DNA from 3 places in the Rahnella aquatilis CIP 78.65 genome. Region 1 is predicted to be linked to each of the others. Evidence: predicted binding sites of a transcription regulator. Region 1 holds the regulator's gene; each other region holds the start of a gene.
What was found. Region 1 encodes CRP, which controls carbon source genes, mostly activating them, when cyclic AMP is high. Its sites were predicted from a motif close to ATGTGANNNNNNTCACAT; they were not measured.
Positions count from the first base shown of each region.

Region 2: a site for CRP is predicted at 2,569-2,586, ahead of RAHAQ2_RS03835 (2-hydroxycarboxylate transporter family protein). Genes of this name have one in related genera too.
Region 3: a site for CRP is predicted at 2,585-2,602, ahead of RAHAQ2_RS11755 (arabinose ABC transporter substrate-binding protein). Genes of this name have one in related genera too.

Region 1 covers NC_016818.1:329,739-335,256, reverse strand. Annotated here, with positions in the region: gene RAHAQ2_RS01475 (phosphoribulokinase) at 1-423, shown strand, start outside; gene RAHAQ2_RS01470 (OsmC family protein) at 427-834, opposite strand; gene crp (cAMP-activated global transcriptional regulator CRP) at 1,198-1,830, shown strand; gene RAHAQ2_RS01460 (YccS/YhfK family putative transporter) at 1,892-3,967, shown strand; gene argD (bifunctional acetylornithine/succinyldiaminopimelate transaminase) at 4,637-5,518, opposite strand, start outside.
Region 2 covers NC_016818.1:836,202-841,719, forward strand. Annotated here, with positions in the region: gene RAHAQ2_RS03825 (response regulator) at 1-693, opposite strand, end outside; gene RAHAQ2_RS03830 (ATP-binding protein) at 686-2,338, opposite strand; gene RAHAQ2_RS03835 (2-hydroxycarboxylate transporter family protein) at 2,658-4,013, shown strand; gene RAHAQ2_RS03840 (NlpC/P60 family protein) at 4,207-4,767, shown strand; gene RAHAQ2_RS03845 (OmpH family outer membrane protein) at 4,929-5,480, shown strand.
Region 3 covers NC_016818.1:2,597,334-2,602,851, forward strand. Annotated here, with positions in the region: gene araG (L-arabinose ABC transporter ATP-binding protein AraG) at 1-1,084, opposite strand, end outside; gene RAHAQ2_RS11755 (arabinose ABC transporter substrate-binding protein) at 1,333-2,319, opposite strand; gene RAHAQ2_RS11760 (ribulokinase) at 2,737-4,416, shown strand; gene araA (L-arabinose isomerase) at 4,453-5,518, shown strand, end outside.

The DNA of each region.
Region 1 (5,518 bases):
CTGGTCGGCGTAGTGCCCATCGTTAACCTGGAGTGGATCCAGAAACTGGTGCGCGATACCGGCGAGCGCGGGCATTCCCGTGAAGCGGTGATGGATTCCGTCGTGCGTTCGATGGATGACTACATCAGCTATATTACGCCGCAGTTTTCCCGCACGCACATCAACTTCCAGCGCGTGCCAACTATCGACACTTCAAACCCGTTCGCAGCAAAAGCCATTCCGTCGCTGGATGAAAGCTTTGTGGTGATCCACTTCCAGGGGCTGGACGACATCGATTTCCCGTATCTGCTGGCGATGTTACAGGGGTCGTTTATCTCGCACATCAAAACGCTGGTGGTGCCGGGCGGCAAAATGGGGCTGGCGATGGAGCTGATCATGGCGCCGCTGGTGCAACGCCTGATGGAAGGCAAGAAGATCGAGTAAACTTTATTCGGCTGCAATCACTTCAAAGCTGTGGGTGATGGTGGCCGCTTTACCCAGCATCAGAGACACAGAACAGTATTTTTCGGCAGACAGGCTGACCGCACGTTCGACAATCTTATCGGTCAGGTCCTTCCCGGTGACGATAAAATGCAGATTAATGTGCGTGAACAGGCGCGGCGCTTCTTCGCGGCGTTGTGAGGTCAGCTTCACTTCACAATCACGCACGTCATTACGGCCTTTTTGTAAAATTGATACCACATCGATTGCGCTGCAACCGCCTGCGGACATCAGTAACATTTCCATCGGGCTTGGGGCTTTATCACCCGCATTGCCATCCATTGAAATCTGATGACCCGATGCAGACTCACCTAAAAATGTCAGCCCTTCAACCCATTTGACACGTGCATGCATGAACTATTCTCCCGGTGAATAAACTTATCGAAATCTGCTCTCAGAGTACCCTTTCACCTAAAATCTGGCAACGTAACCCGATCGCCATCATGCTGAAGCGAGACAACAGAAGACAGCATCTCAAACCTGTGCTACAAACAAAGCCGAAACATACTTTCCAGTAAATTGCGGTGACGGTTTTTGCGGTTTAAGAACAGAACCCACGGTGATAACAGCAATAAACAGGCTGTTGCACTCCGACATCCGCTTGCAGCATTTCTGGGGAGTTATATGCTGAAAGGGCGCTTTGGATTTTGAAGTGCCGTACAGGGAACTCTGAGCCCTGTGATTTTGGGCAGCGATAACAACAGAGGATAATAGCAAATGGTTCTCGGCAAGCCACAAACAGACCCGACTCTTGAATGGTTCCTGTCTCACTGTCATATACATAAGTATCCTTCTAAAAGTACGCTGATTCACCAGGGTGAAAAAGCCGAAACGCTTTACTACATCGTGAAAGGGTCAGTTGCTGTCCTGATTAAAGATGAAGAAGGCAAGGAAATGATACTGTCCTACCTTAACCAAGGTGACTTCATCGGCGAGCTGGGACTCTTCGAAGAAGGTCAGGAACGCAGTGCCTGGGTACGTGCTAAAACTGCCTGTGAAGTGGCTGAAATTTCTTATAAAAAATTCCGCCAGCTGATTCAGGTTAACCCGGATATTCTGATGCGCCTCTCCGCGCAGATGGCCAACCGTCTGCAAGTGACGTCAGAGAAAGTCGGCAACCTTGCCTTCCTCGACGTAACCGGTCGTATCGCTCAAACCTTGCTTAATCTGGCTAAACAGCCTGATGCAATGACCCATCCGGACGGGATGCAAATCAAGATTACCCGTCAGGAAATTGGCCAAATCGTCGGTTGTTCACGTGAAACAGTCGGACGAATCCTCAAAATGCTGGAAGATCAGAGTCTGATCTCCGCACACGGTAAAACGATTGTCGTTTACGGCACACGTTAATCCCTCAAAAATTGGCGCGGCAGAACACTGTCGCGCCTTTTTTATGGGCTAAGCTTTACCCATGACGCTATGGCGAAGACTGTTTTACCATCCTGAAGTGAACTACGCGCTGCGCCAGACGCTGGTGTTGTGCCTGCCTGTCAGCATTTGCTGGTTGTTCGGCAATCTGCAAATGGGGCTGCTGTTTTCTCTCTGTCCGGCCTGTTGCAACATCGCCGGTCTGGATACTCCGCACAAACGCTTTTTCAAACGCCTGCTCGTCGGCGGTTCACTCTTTGCCGTGAGCAGTATTCTGCTGCAACTGATGCTGGAAAACTGGCACGTTCCGCTGCCGCTCATTATGCTGTCGCTGGCGTTACTGCTCGGTGTCACCGGTGAAATCAGCCCGCTGCATGCGCGTCTGTTACCCGGCGCGCTGGTGGCAACTATCTTCACGCTGAGCATGGTGGGCGTGCGCCCGATGTGGCAGGCCCCGGTGCTGTTCGCTGCCGGCACCGCCTGGTACGGATTGTTTAACTGGGCGTGGTTTCGTATTTCGAAAGAACAACCGATGCGCGAAACGCTCAGCCAGCTCTATCTGCAACTCGCGGATTATTTCGAAGCCAAGTACAGCCTGCTGACGCAACATACCGATCCCGAAACCGCTTTGCCGCCGTTGCTGACCCGCCAGCAGCAGGTTATCGACCTGATTGCCCTGCTTTATCAGCAACTGCACATGTTGCCCCAGCACGGACATCATCATCACCATAAGCGGCTGTTTCAGCGTTTTCAGGTCGCACTCGATTTGCAGGAGCACATTACCGTCAGCCTCCATCAGCCGGAGGAAGTACAGAAACTGGTCGAGGAAAGCCATGCCGAAGCGGTTATCCGTCGCAATGCGCAGGTGATTTCCGCCCGTCTGCGGGTGATTGCCGACGATATCCTTTATCATCGCTTATCCGAGCGCTTTACGATGGCCAATGAGCTGACCGCGCTGGAGAAAATCGCCGCGCGTAACCCGGACAATCCGGTCGGCCAGTTTTGTTATTACCATTTCAGCCGTATCGCGCGTCTGCTGCGCACCCAGCGCCCGTTGTACCGGCGCGATCTGATGAACACTCAGCCGCGTCTGCCCTTCTGGCCTGCGCTGAAAAGTTATCTCTCATTCAAATCCGTGGCCCTGCGCAATGCCGCGCGTCTGGGCATTATTCTGGCGATTGGCAGCAGTCTGGGGCTGTTTTTCAATCTGCCCAAACCGTACTGGATTTTGCTGACTATTATGCTGGTCAGCCAGAACGGCTATAACGCCACGCGCGTGCGGATCCAGCACCGTGCGCTGGGCACATTGGCCGGATTACTGATTGCCTCAGGGTTGTTAAAACTGGAGTTGCCGGAAGGCACCACGTTGCTGTACATGCTGCTGATCACGCTGTTGTCCTATACGGTTTTACGCAAAAACTACGGGCTGGCGATGGTCGGCATGACGGTGACGGCAGTGTATACCCTGCAGTTGCTGGCGATGAATGGCGTGCATTTTCTGGTACCGCGGCTGGTGGATACGCTGATCGGCTGCGCACTGGCATTCGGTGGCACTATCTGGCTGTGGCCACAATGGCAAAGCGGTTTGCTGCGCCAGAATGCGCACCAGGCGCTGGAAACCTATCAGAACGCTATCCGCCTGCTGCTTGAGGAAAATCCCGACACCGCCAGGCTGGCGTACACCCGTATGCAGGTCAATCAGGCACACAATAAGCTGTTTACCTCGCTCAACCAGGCGATGCAGGAACCGGGGTTTAACTCGCATTATCTGGCGGACATGCGTTTATGGGTGACGCACAGCCAGTTTGTGGTCGAGCATATCAACGCGATGACGATCCTTGCCCGCGAGCATTACATGCTGCCGGAAAAACTGGCGACGGAATATTTACAGACCTGCGAAATCGCGCTGCAAAGCTGTCAGCAACGGCTGCTCTACGACGGGCCGGGCAGCGAGAACAATCTGTTTAATGCACCGGAACTTCACCCCGATATGCCGCTGACCGAAATGGAACGCCATCTGCGGCGCGTGATTTCGCATCTCAGCGTGATGCATACCATTTCGTCACTGGCGTGGAAGCAGAGGCCACATCATGGTATCTGGCTGACGCGGCGGGCGTGAACGTGAAGGGGATTGCCCTTTAAATCTCCGAATTAAAAATTGGCCGGAGCTATTTCGGTTTCTCAAGTGCGGATGCCGCGCACTGACGGCTTAAAACGGATTGAGAAAGTTTCGGTTTCTCAAGTACGGGGATCACTTAACGCGCAGCGCCGAAACCGCCCAAAATGGGAAAGTGCTTTTCCCCTTTTGGATTTCCCCTCGCTTTTTCAACACGCGCTCCGCTCGCTGGCTATGTTTCAGCAACCGCAGCGACAGGCTGGAAATCTTGCCGCGTTGCGGTTCCCTCTCTCGGTCCTGAAGCCCTGGGTCTTCAGGCCGCTCCGTTCGGCAAGATTTCTGAATCGCCCGCAGGATCTCAAATTCAACGGCAGATTGTCTTTTATCTTTTAAATAAGTTGATTGGCGTGCTCAAAATTCAGCTGAACGGAGCGGCTTCGAGACCATCGGCTCGAAGACCGAGAGAAGGCAGTGCGAAGCACCTGGATTTGCGCCACACACTGATGCGTCAGAACATGTCCGTCGTGCCTGCGACAGCGCGCAGTGAAAAAGCGAGGGGAGTGCAGAGGGGAAAAGCCTTTCCCCTCTGCTCGGTTTCGGCGCAAAGGCCTTGTGATAACCGTTATTGAGAAACCGAAATATTCTCGGTTTAAACCAGTGGGGCCGTGGGGATCACCCCCCACAAACTTTCCCCACGGCTTTCTCAAACCGCGCCATCCCTTCTTCAATATCCGCGAAGTCGATGACAAGTGATGGCGCGAACCGCATCACATTCGGTCCGGCGACCAGCATCATCAGGCCGAATTCGGCGGCGGCGGCATGGAATTCTCCGGCGCGGTTTTTATACGCATCGGCAAGCTCGGCCCCGATCAGCAGCCCCTGGCCACGGAACTCGCTGAAGATATGATATTTCTGATTGATGGCTTCCAGCGCACTGATGAATTTCTCGCGGCGCTCGTTGATGCCAGCCAGTACATCAGGCGTATTGATGATATCCAGCGCAGCTTCGGCGACCGCACAGGCCAGCGGGTTACCGCCGTAGGTGGTGCCGTGTTTGCCCGGTTCCATCACGGAGGCCACTTCTTCGGTTGCCAGCATCGCGCTGACCGGGAAACCACCGCCGAGCGCTTTGGCCGTGGTCAGGATGTCCGGCGTCACACCGTAATGCATGTAGCTGAACAACTTGCCGCTGCGTCCCATGCCGCTTTGTACTTCATCCAGCACCAGCAGCGCCTGATGTTTGTTACAGAGCTCACGCAGACCTTGCAGGAATTCTTTGGTGGCCGGTGTCACCCCGCCTTCGCCCTGAACGGGTTCTACAACAATGGCACAGGTATGGTCGTCGATCACCGCTTTTACAGCATCCAGATCGTTGAACGGCACATGCACAATGTCAGCGGGTTTCGGGCCGAAGCCGTCGGAGTATTTCGGCTGGCCACCCACGGACACCGTGAACAACGTGCGGCCATGGAAAGCGTTATGGAAAGCGATGATCTTACTTTTGTACGGGCTGTGACGATGCGAAGCGTAATAGCGCGCCAGTTTAAAGGCCGC
Region 2 (5,518 bases), 510 kb from region 1:
ATCGGCTATTTTTCGATACAGGCGCCTCGGATGTCCGATATTTCCGTACTGCATCTCCACGGCGATAAAGCCAATTTCCACACAGTATTCGAGATAACGGCGACCTGTCGTTTTGCTGATCCCAACTTCTTCCACCACCTGTTCGACCGACCAGCTGACGTCAGGTCTGGCGGTAAAAGCACGCTGAACCAGTTCCAGTGTATTCGGCTCAATGCCTTTGGCGGAAGGCGCTGACGGCGCATCGGTAGCGGGCAGATTGAACAGTTTATCCAGCGCCCGTTGATCAACCACTTTGACATTACGCAGGGTTTGCACCAGTTGCATAAAGCGTTCAAGCGAACTGCGCAGACGATGGAATGACACCGGCTTGATAATGTAATCGAATGCGCCACTGCGCATCGCCTGACTACAGGTTTGCATATCGCTGGCGGCGGTAATGAAAATCACCGAGCAATCGACGCTTTTCAGCAACGGGCTGTCGATCAAATCGACCCCCTGACCGTCGGGCAAATAGTTATCCAGCAAGATCAGCCGTGGCTGATGCTGCCGCAGCAGGGAACGCGCCTGTTCCAGCGTGGCCGCAATACCGACCACGCGCAGATTGAAATTTTGCTCGATAAAGTCACGATGCAGACCGGCCAGATGCGGCTCATCTTCCACAATCACGACATCGAGTGCGCTGCTGTTATTCATGGTTCTGTCCTGTTGAGGCTTCCGCCGGGTACGGGATAAAGACTGAAAATATCGTACCTTGCGGCGTGTTGTCTGAGATTTCGATGCTGCCACCCGCCTGACGGACATAACCGGCCACCAGATACAGGCCGATACCGTGTTCTGCGCCTGTGGCGTCCTGCCCGCTGGAAGGCTTGCTGGTGACGCCTTGTTCAAACAGGTGCGGCTTAAGTTCGTCTTCCACACCGCTGCCCTGATCGGCGACTTCAATCAGCAGCTCACGGTTCCTGTCGGAAATATACAATTCGACCGGTGCCGGTGGCGTCAGTGCTTTCAGCGTGGCATCCACGGCGTTATCCAGCAAATTACCCATCACTGACATCAGTTCGGTTTCACTGATGGTCGCCGGAATGCGGGTTAGCTGACAAGCGGGGTCGAAACTCAGCCCGACACCTTTTTCGCGCGCGCTGACGTATTTTCCCAGCAGCAGGCCGCACAGCGCCGGCGAGGTAAAGCGCGCCGAGACGAAATCCAGTACCGCCTGCGCGCCTTGCGACTGTGCCTGAATATAGTGCATGGCGTCGTCGTAACGCTGCATTTGCAGCAAGCCTGCCAGCGTAGCGGTCCAGTTCAGTTGTTCATGGCGCATGATGCGCAGATTATCGGCGTAGCGTTTCACCTGACTCAGCTGGCTGCTCAGTGTATTAATGTCGTTTTTATCGCGGAAACTGAATACCCAGCCACTTTCTGCACCGGGTTCAAGTTCGATTGGCACACGATTGACGATCACCTGGCGCTGATTAAGTACCGTAATCTGATCATGCTGGCTGTTATTTTCACTGACCCCGCTTTGCGTAAAAAATGCGGGTGGCGTATGCAGTACCTCCGCCAGCGGTTTCCCCAGCAATTCGTTTTCGGGCTGGCGGATATCCAGTAACTCGCGTGCGGCACGGTTAATCAAAATCAGCTGTTTTTCAGCGTTAACAGCAAATACGCCCTCATACATGGCTTCCAGCAACGCTTTTTGCTGGCGAACCAGCAGGGCGATAGCTTTGGGCTCCAGCCAGAACATCTGTTTTTTAACGTTGCGGGTAAACATCCATGAAAAAATAAACAGCAGTAATAAAAGCAGCAAACCGTATAAACCGGCCTGCGCCAGACGGCGGCCATTAATATTATCGATGTAAGACGTGAGATAACCGACCGAGACAATACCGATCACCTGATTATTCGCATCCAGAATCGGGGCTTTGCTGCGCAAGGAAACGCCAATGCCGCCCTGACGCACAGAAATAATGGTTTTACCGGCCAGCACACCGGCGTTATCACCGCCAATCATCGGCAGGTCTATGCGCTCCGGCGATTCGGAATGATAAAGATGCAGCTCGCGGGTATCGCCGATAACGATATAACTGGCGTCACTTTTATCGCGTAATGGCTGGATAAGTTGTGCGATACCGGGGATATCCCGCGTCTTAACTTTCTGCGCCAGCCCCGGCATCAGCGCGATCTCGCTGGCCTGAACCCGCGCTCGCTGACCGAGATCATGATGCAACTGGCGGTCGATAATATGAAATAAAATAGCCCCGAGCAGTGCCAGCAACACGCAGGAAAATACCACCAGAGATAAAAATAGTTTTACCTGAAAAGGTAATCTGAATTTCATACGACCTGCTGCAAGGCGAACCTGAGATAGACATTCAATAAGCCTATCACGGCGAAATGTGAGTCGTAATCGCAGAGAATCGGAGTTGTGAACAGAAGATTAAAATAATGATTATTTCACACAGTAATAACAGGGTTAATAGCGGTATTTACTACTAATCTTATAATCCTTATAAATCAGGGTGCATTAACACCATAAACACCATAACAACCTTTATCCCTGCGATTTTAATTTGAACAACCTCACATCCGGCTGACCGGCTGTTTTCATATGCTCAGACCCTCAATAAGAAAAGTATTCAGAAAAAAGAGGCAATGTCATGAGCACAACCGACGATTCCTACATCGCTGTCAAAGAAACGAAAACCTCCGGCCTTTCAGCCAGACAAAAATGGTGGCACATTCTGGATAACTACAAGATAGGTATTATCCCGCTGCCCTTTTTCCTGCTGGCGGGGGTGCTGATCCTGCTTGACTGCCTGAACGGCAAGTTGCCGGGTGATATCGTGGTGATGGTCGCCACGCTGGCCTTCTTTGGTTTTGCCTGCGGTGAATTCGGGAAACGCTTACCGGTGGTGGGTAAACTGGGGGCCGCGGCGATTTGTGCCACTTTTATTCCTTCGGCGATGGTGCATTACGGCCTGCTGCCGGATGTTGTTGTTGATTCCACAGTCAAATTCTATAAATCCACCAATATTCTCTACCTTTATATCTGCTGCATTATTGTCGGCAGCATTATGAGCATGAACCGTCAGGTGCTGATCCAGGGCTTTATGCGTATTTTCGTACCGATGCTGTGCGGGGAAGTGGTCGGCATGATTGCCGGTATGGCGATGGGCACTGTGTTAGGTTTACCGCCAATGCAAACCTTCTTCTTCCTGATCCTGCCGATCATGGCTGGCGGTGTAGGGGAAGGTGCGATCCCGCTGTCGATGGGTTACGCGACCATTCTGCATATGGAGCAGGGCGTGGCGCTTGGGCGCATTCTGCCGATTGTGATGCTTGGCGGTCTGACGGCTATCGTGCTGGCGGGCGTACTGAACCAGCTTGGAAAACGTTATCCACATCTGACGGGCGAAGGCCAGCTCATGCCGTCGAAAAAAGGCCAGATGGGCAGTGGCACCGATGAATTTGAGGGCAATCCGGGCGTCAACGCGCTGGCCTGTGGGGCACTGCTGGCGATCCTGCTGTACATGGTCGGCATGCTGGGTCAGAAATGGATCGGCCTGCCGGCGCCGGTCGGCATGCTGTTTGCGGCGGTACTGGTGAAACTGGCGAACGGCGTCTCGCCGACCATCCAGCACGGTTCAATGACGGTGTATAAATTCTTCCGTACGGCGGTAACTTATCCGGTGTTGTTCGCGGTGGGTGTAGCGATCACGCCGTGGCAGGAACTGATCAACGCTTTCACCCTTCAGAACCTGCTGGTCATTGTGACCACGGTGATGGCGCTGGTGGGCACCGGTTTTTATGTGGGTAAGAAAATTGGTATGCACCCTATCGATGTGGCGATTGTCTCCTGCTGCCAGAGCGGGCAGGGCGGCACTGGCGACGTGGCGATTCTGACATCCGGCAACCGCATGACGCTGATGCCTTTCGCGCAAATCGCTACCCGTATCGGCGGTGCCATCAACGTTTCTGTCGGTCTGTTTGTTCTGGCGAAGTTCTTCTCATAACATCTTCACCCACCCCTTCAGCCTGAGGGGGGGGGGTCCTGAGAAAAAATCCCCAGTCCAATTTTGGACTCAATTCAACCTGCTTATTTATTGTTCAGCGGTTATTATTTGCGCACTCAGAGACGAGTCACCCGCCCCGTGAGCAGGTTCCCACGTAAGGAAGAGCACTATTTTTTGACCAAAGAATCCACGCATGTTCCGTATTAAATCGCTTGTTTCTGCTTTACTACTTCTCGTTACCGGTTTGTTTAGCATCCAGTCCTTTGCTTTTGATATGCCAAAAGAATTTGAGTCTATGGACAGCTATAAATTTTTTCATGGCGAACTTTTTAATGAAAAAGGATCCCCCGTGACTGCGGTCAATGCGGGCAACTCAGAAAATATTAAAAGCGCCCTGCTGGCTGAATATCCACGCTGGAAAGGGACACATTACCGCTGGGGCGGAACCACACACAAAGGCGTCGATTGCTCGGCGCTGATGCAGCATCTCTTCAGGGATTCTCTGCAAACACGTCTGCCAAGAACCACCTTTCAGCAAATCAGGAACGGCAGAAAGGTGAGTAAAAATAACCTGAAACCGGGAGATTTAGTGTTTTTCAAAACGTCGCCGGGCGATCGTCATGTCGGCGTGTATGTCGGGGATCATCAGTTCATTCATGCCTCGAAAATTGAAGGCGTTACTATTTCATCACTGGATAATCAGTATTGGGTTGATCATTACGAAACAGCACGCCGCCTGACATTCATCAGTTGATCAGTCGACGTTTTAATAAATTTTTTTAATGTTATGAATTTGCAGAATTATATTTCCGATTAACGAATGCTTTAGTCATTATTAATTAGAAAGATTGTTATTAGTTGTGGATAATCGTTTTTCATTTTTTATTTAAAATAATATTTCAGGTTAGGTTTTTTATGCATTCAGTTATTAATCGCCGTATCACCAAAACGCTTGCGTTGGTTATTCTTGCCGGGGGATTGCTCTCCGGATGTGATTCGAAAACTGTCGGGGATAAAGAAGTGAAATTCGTAAATATTGAACAAGTCGTCAATGAATCAGGTCTTGCCGCCCAACAAAAAACGCATCTCGAAGCTGTTTATAAGAGCCTTCAGGGTACGGCTAAACAAGCGGAAGAAATCTATAAAACCATGACGCCGGAAAAGGCAGCACAGGTTCGTCAGGCTGATACTAAAGCTCTGAATGCCCAATGGCAGGTACAGATGCAAGCGGCGCGTCAGGTTGTTGCAGATCAGATTAAAAAGTCGGCGGAACAATACCGGGTTGCTCACAAGATTGGAGCAATCTTGCCTGTCCAAACGACGGTAAGTTATGCGAAAGATCTGGATATCAGTACAGAACTGGCGGCTCAGCTGAAGACTGAAAAAGTAACTTTTGGCGAATTGCCTAAATTAACGCCGAAAATGGCACCACAACCGGCGGCTAAAACCCCAGAAGCCAAAAAATAATTTCCCTGTTATTTGCTTTACCCGTATTCATTTAACAC
Region 3 (5,518 bases), 2.3 Mb from region 1:
CAGCTTTGCGGTCTTCCGGGCACAACATGATGCCCTGGCGGATCGCGTCTGCCGGTTTACGGATATTCAGTGCCACGCCGTCCAGCCGGACGGTGCCGCCGGTAATACGCGTGCCGCCGAATAATCCTTTCATCAGCTCACTGCGCCCTGCACCCACCAGCCCGAACAGGCCGACGATTTCGCCCTGACGCACCGTCAGGCTCACCGGGGTTCTCACGCCCGGTGCTTTTACCTCATCCAGTTCAAGGCGGATTTCGCCGTGCGGACGTGGCGCGTACCCGTAAATGTCATCAAGATTACGGCCAACCATCGCCTGTACCAGTTTGCTGTTATCCACCTGCGTCATGTCGTCGAAGGTACTAACGTAACGTCCGTCTTTGAAAACGGTGACAGCGTCACTTAATGCAAAAATTTCTTCCATACGGTGCGAGACATACAAAATTACGCGACCTTCAGCCCGTAACTCACGGATAACACGGAACAACTGTTCAATTTCGCGCGCAGAAAGCGAACTGGTAGGCTCGTCGAATGCAATGATTTTGGCATTGCGCGCCAGCGCCTTGGCAATTTCCACCATCTGCCACTGGCCGATGGAGAGATATTTCAGCGGCGTATCCGGGTCGATATCCAGGCCGAGATGTTCAAGCTGAAGTTTGGCTTCGTAGCGCAGCAATTTGCGGTTCACAAAACCGTGTTTGCTCGGCAACTGTCCGAGATAAATGTTCTCTGCCACCGTCATTTCCGGCACCAGATGTAATTCCTGATAAATGATCGCCACACCGGCATCGAGCGCATCCGTGGTATGGCTGAACGCGACCGGCTGGCCTTTGATGTGAATATGGCCCTGGGAAGGCTGATAATTCCCGCTGAGGATCTTCAGCAGCGTGGATTTCCCCGCCCCGTTTTCTCCCATCAGCGCATGAATTTGTCCGGCGTAACAATTGAATGAAATACCGTCCAGCGCTTTCACGCCCGGAAAAGTTTTGCCAATGTCATGGAATTCCAGATACGGCCTGGCCGCATCAAACTCCGTCAGTGACGGTGTCAGCAAAGGCGTCTTATTATCGAAAGATTGCTGAGTCATAGTGGCTACCTGGAAGTTGATTAAGTATGGATGCACGCCGCTGCACAGCAGAAAACAGTTCGTAAAACTTCCTGTCGTCCGCCATGCAGCAGCGTCTCTCCCCTTCATACTTCAAGTCGCAGATGCGTTGGCTACGCTTACTCACCCGAATCACTTACTTATGTAAGCTCATCGGGACTCGCTCACTTGCCGCCTTCCTGCAACTCGAATTATTTAGGGGTATTGCTTGTTTCAACCACATCTGAAGATCACATAAGACCTTTCTTCTTCAACTCTTCTTTGAAGTTATCGCGGGTAATCAGAACAACATCAGTCACTTCAGTAAATTTCGGTGGTTCAACGCCTTTGGTAACCCATTCATTCAGCATCTGGATACTTTTATAACCATGGATATCCGGGCTAGGTAACAGGGAACCGTAGAAACCGGTCTGGGCACTTTTTGACAACTCATTCACCGCATCCACACCGTTGATGCCGATACCGATGACGTTTGCCGCTTTAAAGCCCTGACCTTCTGTTGCACGTACGCCACCCAATACGGTGTTGTCGTTCATGCCGATGATCAGCCAGTTTTTCACTTCAGGATGTTGCACCAGCAGGGAGTTACCGGCATCGAGCGCACCCGGAATGTCGTTGGATTTGGTCGGGACTTTATAGATTTGTTTTTCCGGGAATCCGGCGGCTTTCAGCGCGTCCATTGAACCGGATGTGCGGCGGCGCGCGGTATCCAGCTCATCTGCGGTAATGGCCATGACGCCGGTATCAGCGACTTTCCAGCCACGCTTTTGCATTTCTTTGTACAGTTCCTGCCCCTGACGTTCGCCGATTTTGGTCGCGGCCATCATGACTAACGGCACTTCTTCCATCGGCTTGCCTTTGGCATTCACAAACTGGTCATCTACCTGGATGACTTTCATGTCATAGCTGCGCGCTTTCGCCATGATGGCAGGTCCGAGACGCGGATCCGGCGTACAGATGACAAAACCTTTCGCCCCGTTGGCCGCCAGGCTGTCGATTGCATTCAACGTTTTTTCACCATCCGGCACGGCGATTTTAATGACGTCGAAGTGGAGATCCTTACCGGCTTTATCTGCGAACCGCCATTCAGTCTGGAACCACGGCTCTTCCGGCTGTTTAACCAGGAATCCCAGCTTCGGATTCTCGGCTGCCATAGCTGAATGTGACATAAGGGCAGCTAACCCGACCGCCGCTAATGCCTTAGTGAATTTATGCATGATGTTCTCCGACTTTTATTGTTGTTTTTCACAATCGCAGTCTTACATCGGGTGGTTTACCGCAATCGTGAAAACGTTATCAGTAGCGTAAAGAAACAAAGTGAAAGTGCGGCGAAGTCCGGTTTTATAGAGGATTTACGTCACACTCTCTTGTAAGACGGGTTAAGTTTTAGCGGTAATTTTGCAACGGAATGTAGAGCGCTATCACACGGCGGGAAAACAGCAGGTTTGTGCATAGATATAGCGATTTTAGCCAAACGCTAACATTTGACCAACCTCACAGAAACATCATTGGGAGCAGATTTGTGCATACTTCCAGCTAACGCCTCCTCACTCACTTTTTTGCATCCTCCTACTGTTGTAGCAATTCGATTCGCCGCCGTAATGACTACGGCAAACCTGAAGGAGTGAGAAAGAATGACGCAAGGTGCGATTGCTCTTGGTCTTGATTTTGGCAGCGATTCCGTCCGTGCCCTGGCTGTGGATTGTCAGACCGGTGCCGAGATGGAAACCGATGTGGTTTATTATCCGCGCTGGAACGAAGGTCGCTATTGTGATGCGGCAAAAAATCAGTTCCGCCACCACCCGCTCGACTATATAGAGGCAATGGAACAGGCGATTAAAAATGTTGTGCAACGTCTGGGCAGCGAACGTGCTGCCCGCGTGGTGGGTATCGGTGTTGATTCTACCGGCTCAACCCCCGCTCCTGTCGATCAGGAAGGCAACATTCTGGCACTGAAAGCGGAATTTGCCGAAAACCCGAACGCCATGTTTGTGCTCTGGAAAGATCACACAGCCATAGAAGAAGCCGAGGAGATCAACCGTCTGTGTCGCAGCGGTGATTTCCCCGACTATTCCCGCTATATCGGCGGTGTTTACTCCTCAGAATGGTTCTGGGCAAAAATCCTGCACGTCTCCCGTGAAGATGCTGCGGTTAAACATGCGGCCGCGTCATGGGTCGAATTATGCGACTGGGTGCCCGCCCTGCTTTCCGGTACCACCGCGCCGGACAAAGTGGTGCGCGGTCGTTGCAGCGCCGGACACAAAATGCTCTGGCATCCCTCATGGGGCGGCCTGCCACCAAAAGAGTTCTTTGCCGCTCTCGATCCGCTGCTGGTTGAACACCTGCCGTATCCGTTGTTTACCGACACAGTCACTGCCGAACAGGCTGTTGGCACACTGACACCTGAATGGGCAGAACGCCTTGGCTTACCGGCCAGCGTGGTGCTGTCGGGCGGCGCATTCGACTGCCACATGGGCGCAGTCGGCGCGGGCGCACAACCTTATACACTGGTCAAAGTGATCGGCACCTCCACCTGCGACATTCTGATCGCCGATAAAGAACGCGTCAATGACCGCGCCATTGCCGGGATCTGCGGCCAGGTCGAAGGCAGCGTGGTACCGGGAATGATCGGGATGGAAGCCGGACAATCCGCTTTCGGCGACATGTATGCCTGGTTCAGTCGCCTGCTGAGCTGGCCGCTGATTCAGGCAGCCAAAGCGCATCCGGAAATGGCACCGCAACTGACCAGCCTGCAAAAAAATCTGCTGACCGATCTCACTGCGGCCTGGGCCGCTCATCCGAAACTGGATCACCTGCCGCTGGTGCTCGACTGGTTTAACGGCCGCCGTACACCGTTTGCCAACCAGCGTCTGAAAGGTGTCATTACCGATATCAATCTGGGCACAGAAGCGCCGGAACTGTTCGGCGGCTTTATCGCGGCAACCGCTTTTGGTGCCCGCGCCATCATGGAATGTTTCGAACAACAGGATATTCCGGTGGAAAACGTGCTGACCCTCGGCGGTATCGCGCGTAAATCGCCGGTCATCATGCAGGTTTGCGCCGATGTGATGAACCGTCCGCTGCAAATTGTCGCCTCGGATCAGTGCTGCGCGCTGGGTGCTGCAATTTTTGCCGCCGTCGCGGCCGGGGAGTTCAACGATGTCCCTGCCGCACAGGAAAAAATGGCCTGCAGCATCGAACGTACGCTGACGCCGGATCCGCAACGCGTTGAGCAATATCAGCGCCTGTACGAACGTTATCAGCAATGGTGTGCCACGACTGAACCGCTGTTTGCAGCGAAACCGGCGCATTAACTCGTATTTCATCTATCCGATATTCAGGAGTAATAAATGGACGCGTTTAAACATCTCGAAGTGTGGTTCGCCATTGGCAGTCAGCATCTGTACGGTCCGCAGGCATTACGTCAGGTAAAAGAGAACGCCGAGAAGGTTGTCAATAGCCTGAACAGCGAAGCCGGTTTGCCGATCAAACTGGTGCTCAAACCGCTGGTGACCACGCCGGACGAAATCACCGCGTTGTGCCGCGAAGCCAACTATGACAATGCCTGCGTGGGCATCATCACCTGGCTGCACACCTTCTCGCCGGCCAAAATGTGGATCGCCGGGCTGAGCATTCTGCATAAGCCGCTGATGCAGTTCCATACGCAATTCAACGCCGAAATTCCATGGGAAACCATGGACATGGACTTCATGAACCTGAACCAGACCGCGCACGGTGGCCGTGAATTCGGTTTCATCGGTGCCCGTATGCGCCAGCAACACAGCGTGGTGGCCGGTCACTGGCAGGACGGCGAATCTCACCGCCGTATCGCCCAGTGGATGCGCGTTGCCGCCGCGAAGAACGAAAGCCAGCACCTGAAAGTGGCACGCTTTGGCGATAACATGCGTGAAGTCGCGGTCACTGAAGGCGATAAAGTGGCTGCACAAATCCAGTTCGGTTACAGCATCAGCGCCTACGGCATTGGCGATCTGGTCAGCGTCATCAATGAAGTCAGCAAAGGCGACATCGATACGCTGGTGGAAGAATACGAAGCCACGTATCGCCTGACGGATGCGGTAAAACTCAACGGCGAACGTCGTGAAAACCTGCTGGATGCCGCCAAAATTGAACTCGGCATGACCCGTTTCCTCGAACAGGGTAAATTCGGCGCGTTCACCACTAACTTTGAAGATTTGCACGGCATGAAACAACTGCCGGGGCTGGCCGTTCAGCGTCTGATGCAGAAAGGCTACGGTTTCGGTGGCGAAGGCGACTGGAAAACGTCTGCCCTGCTGCGCATCATGAAAGTGATGGCCAGCGGCCTGAAAGGTGGCACATCGTTCATGGAGGATTACACCTACCACTTCAAACCGGGCAACGATCTGGTGGTCGGCTCGCACATGCTGGAAGTGTGTC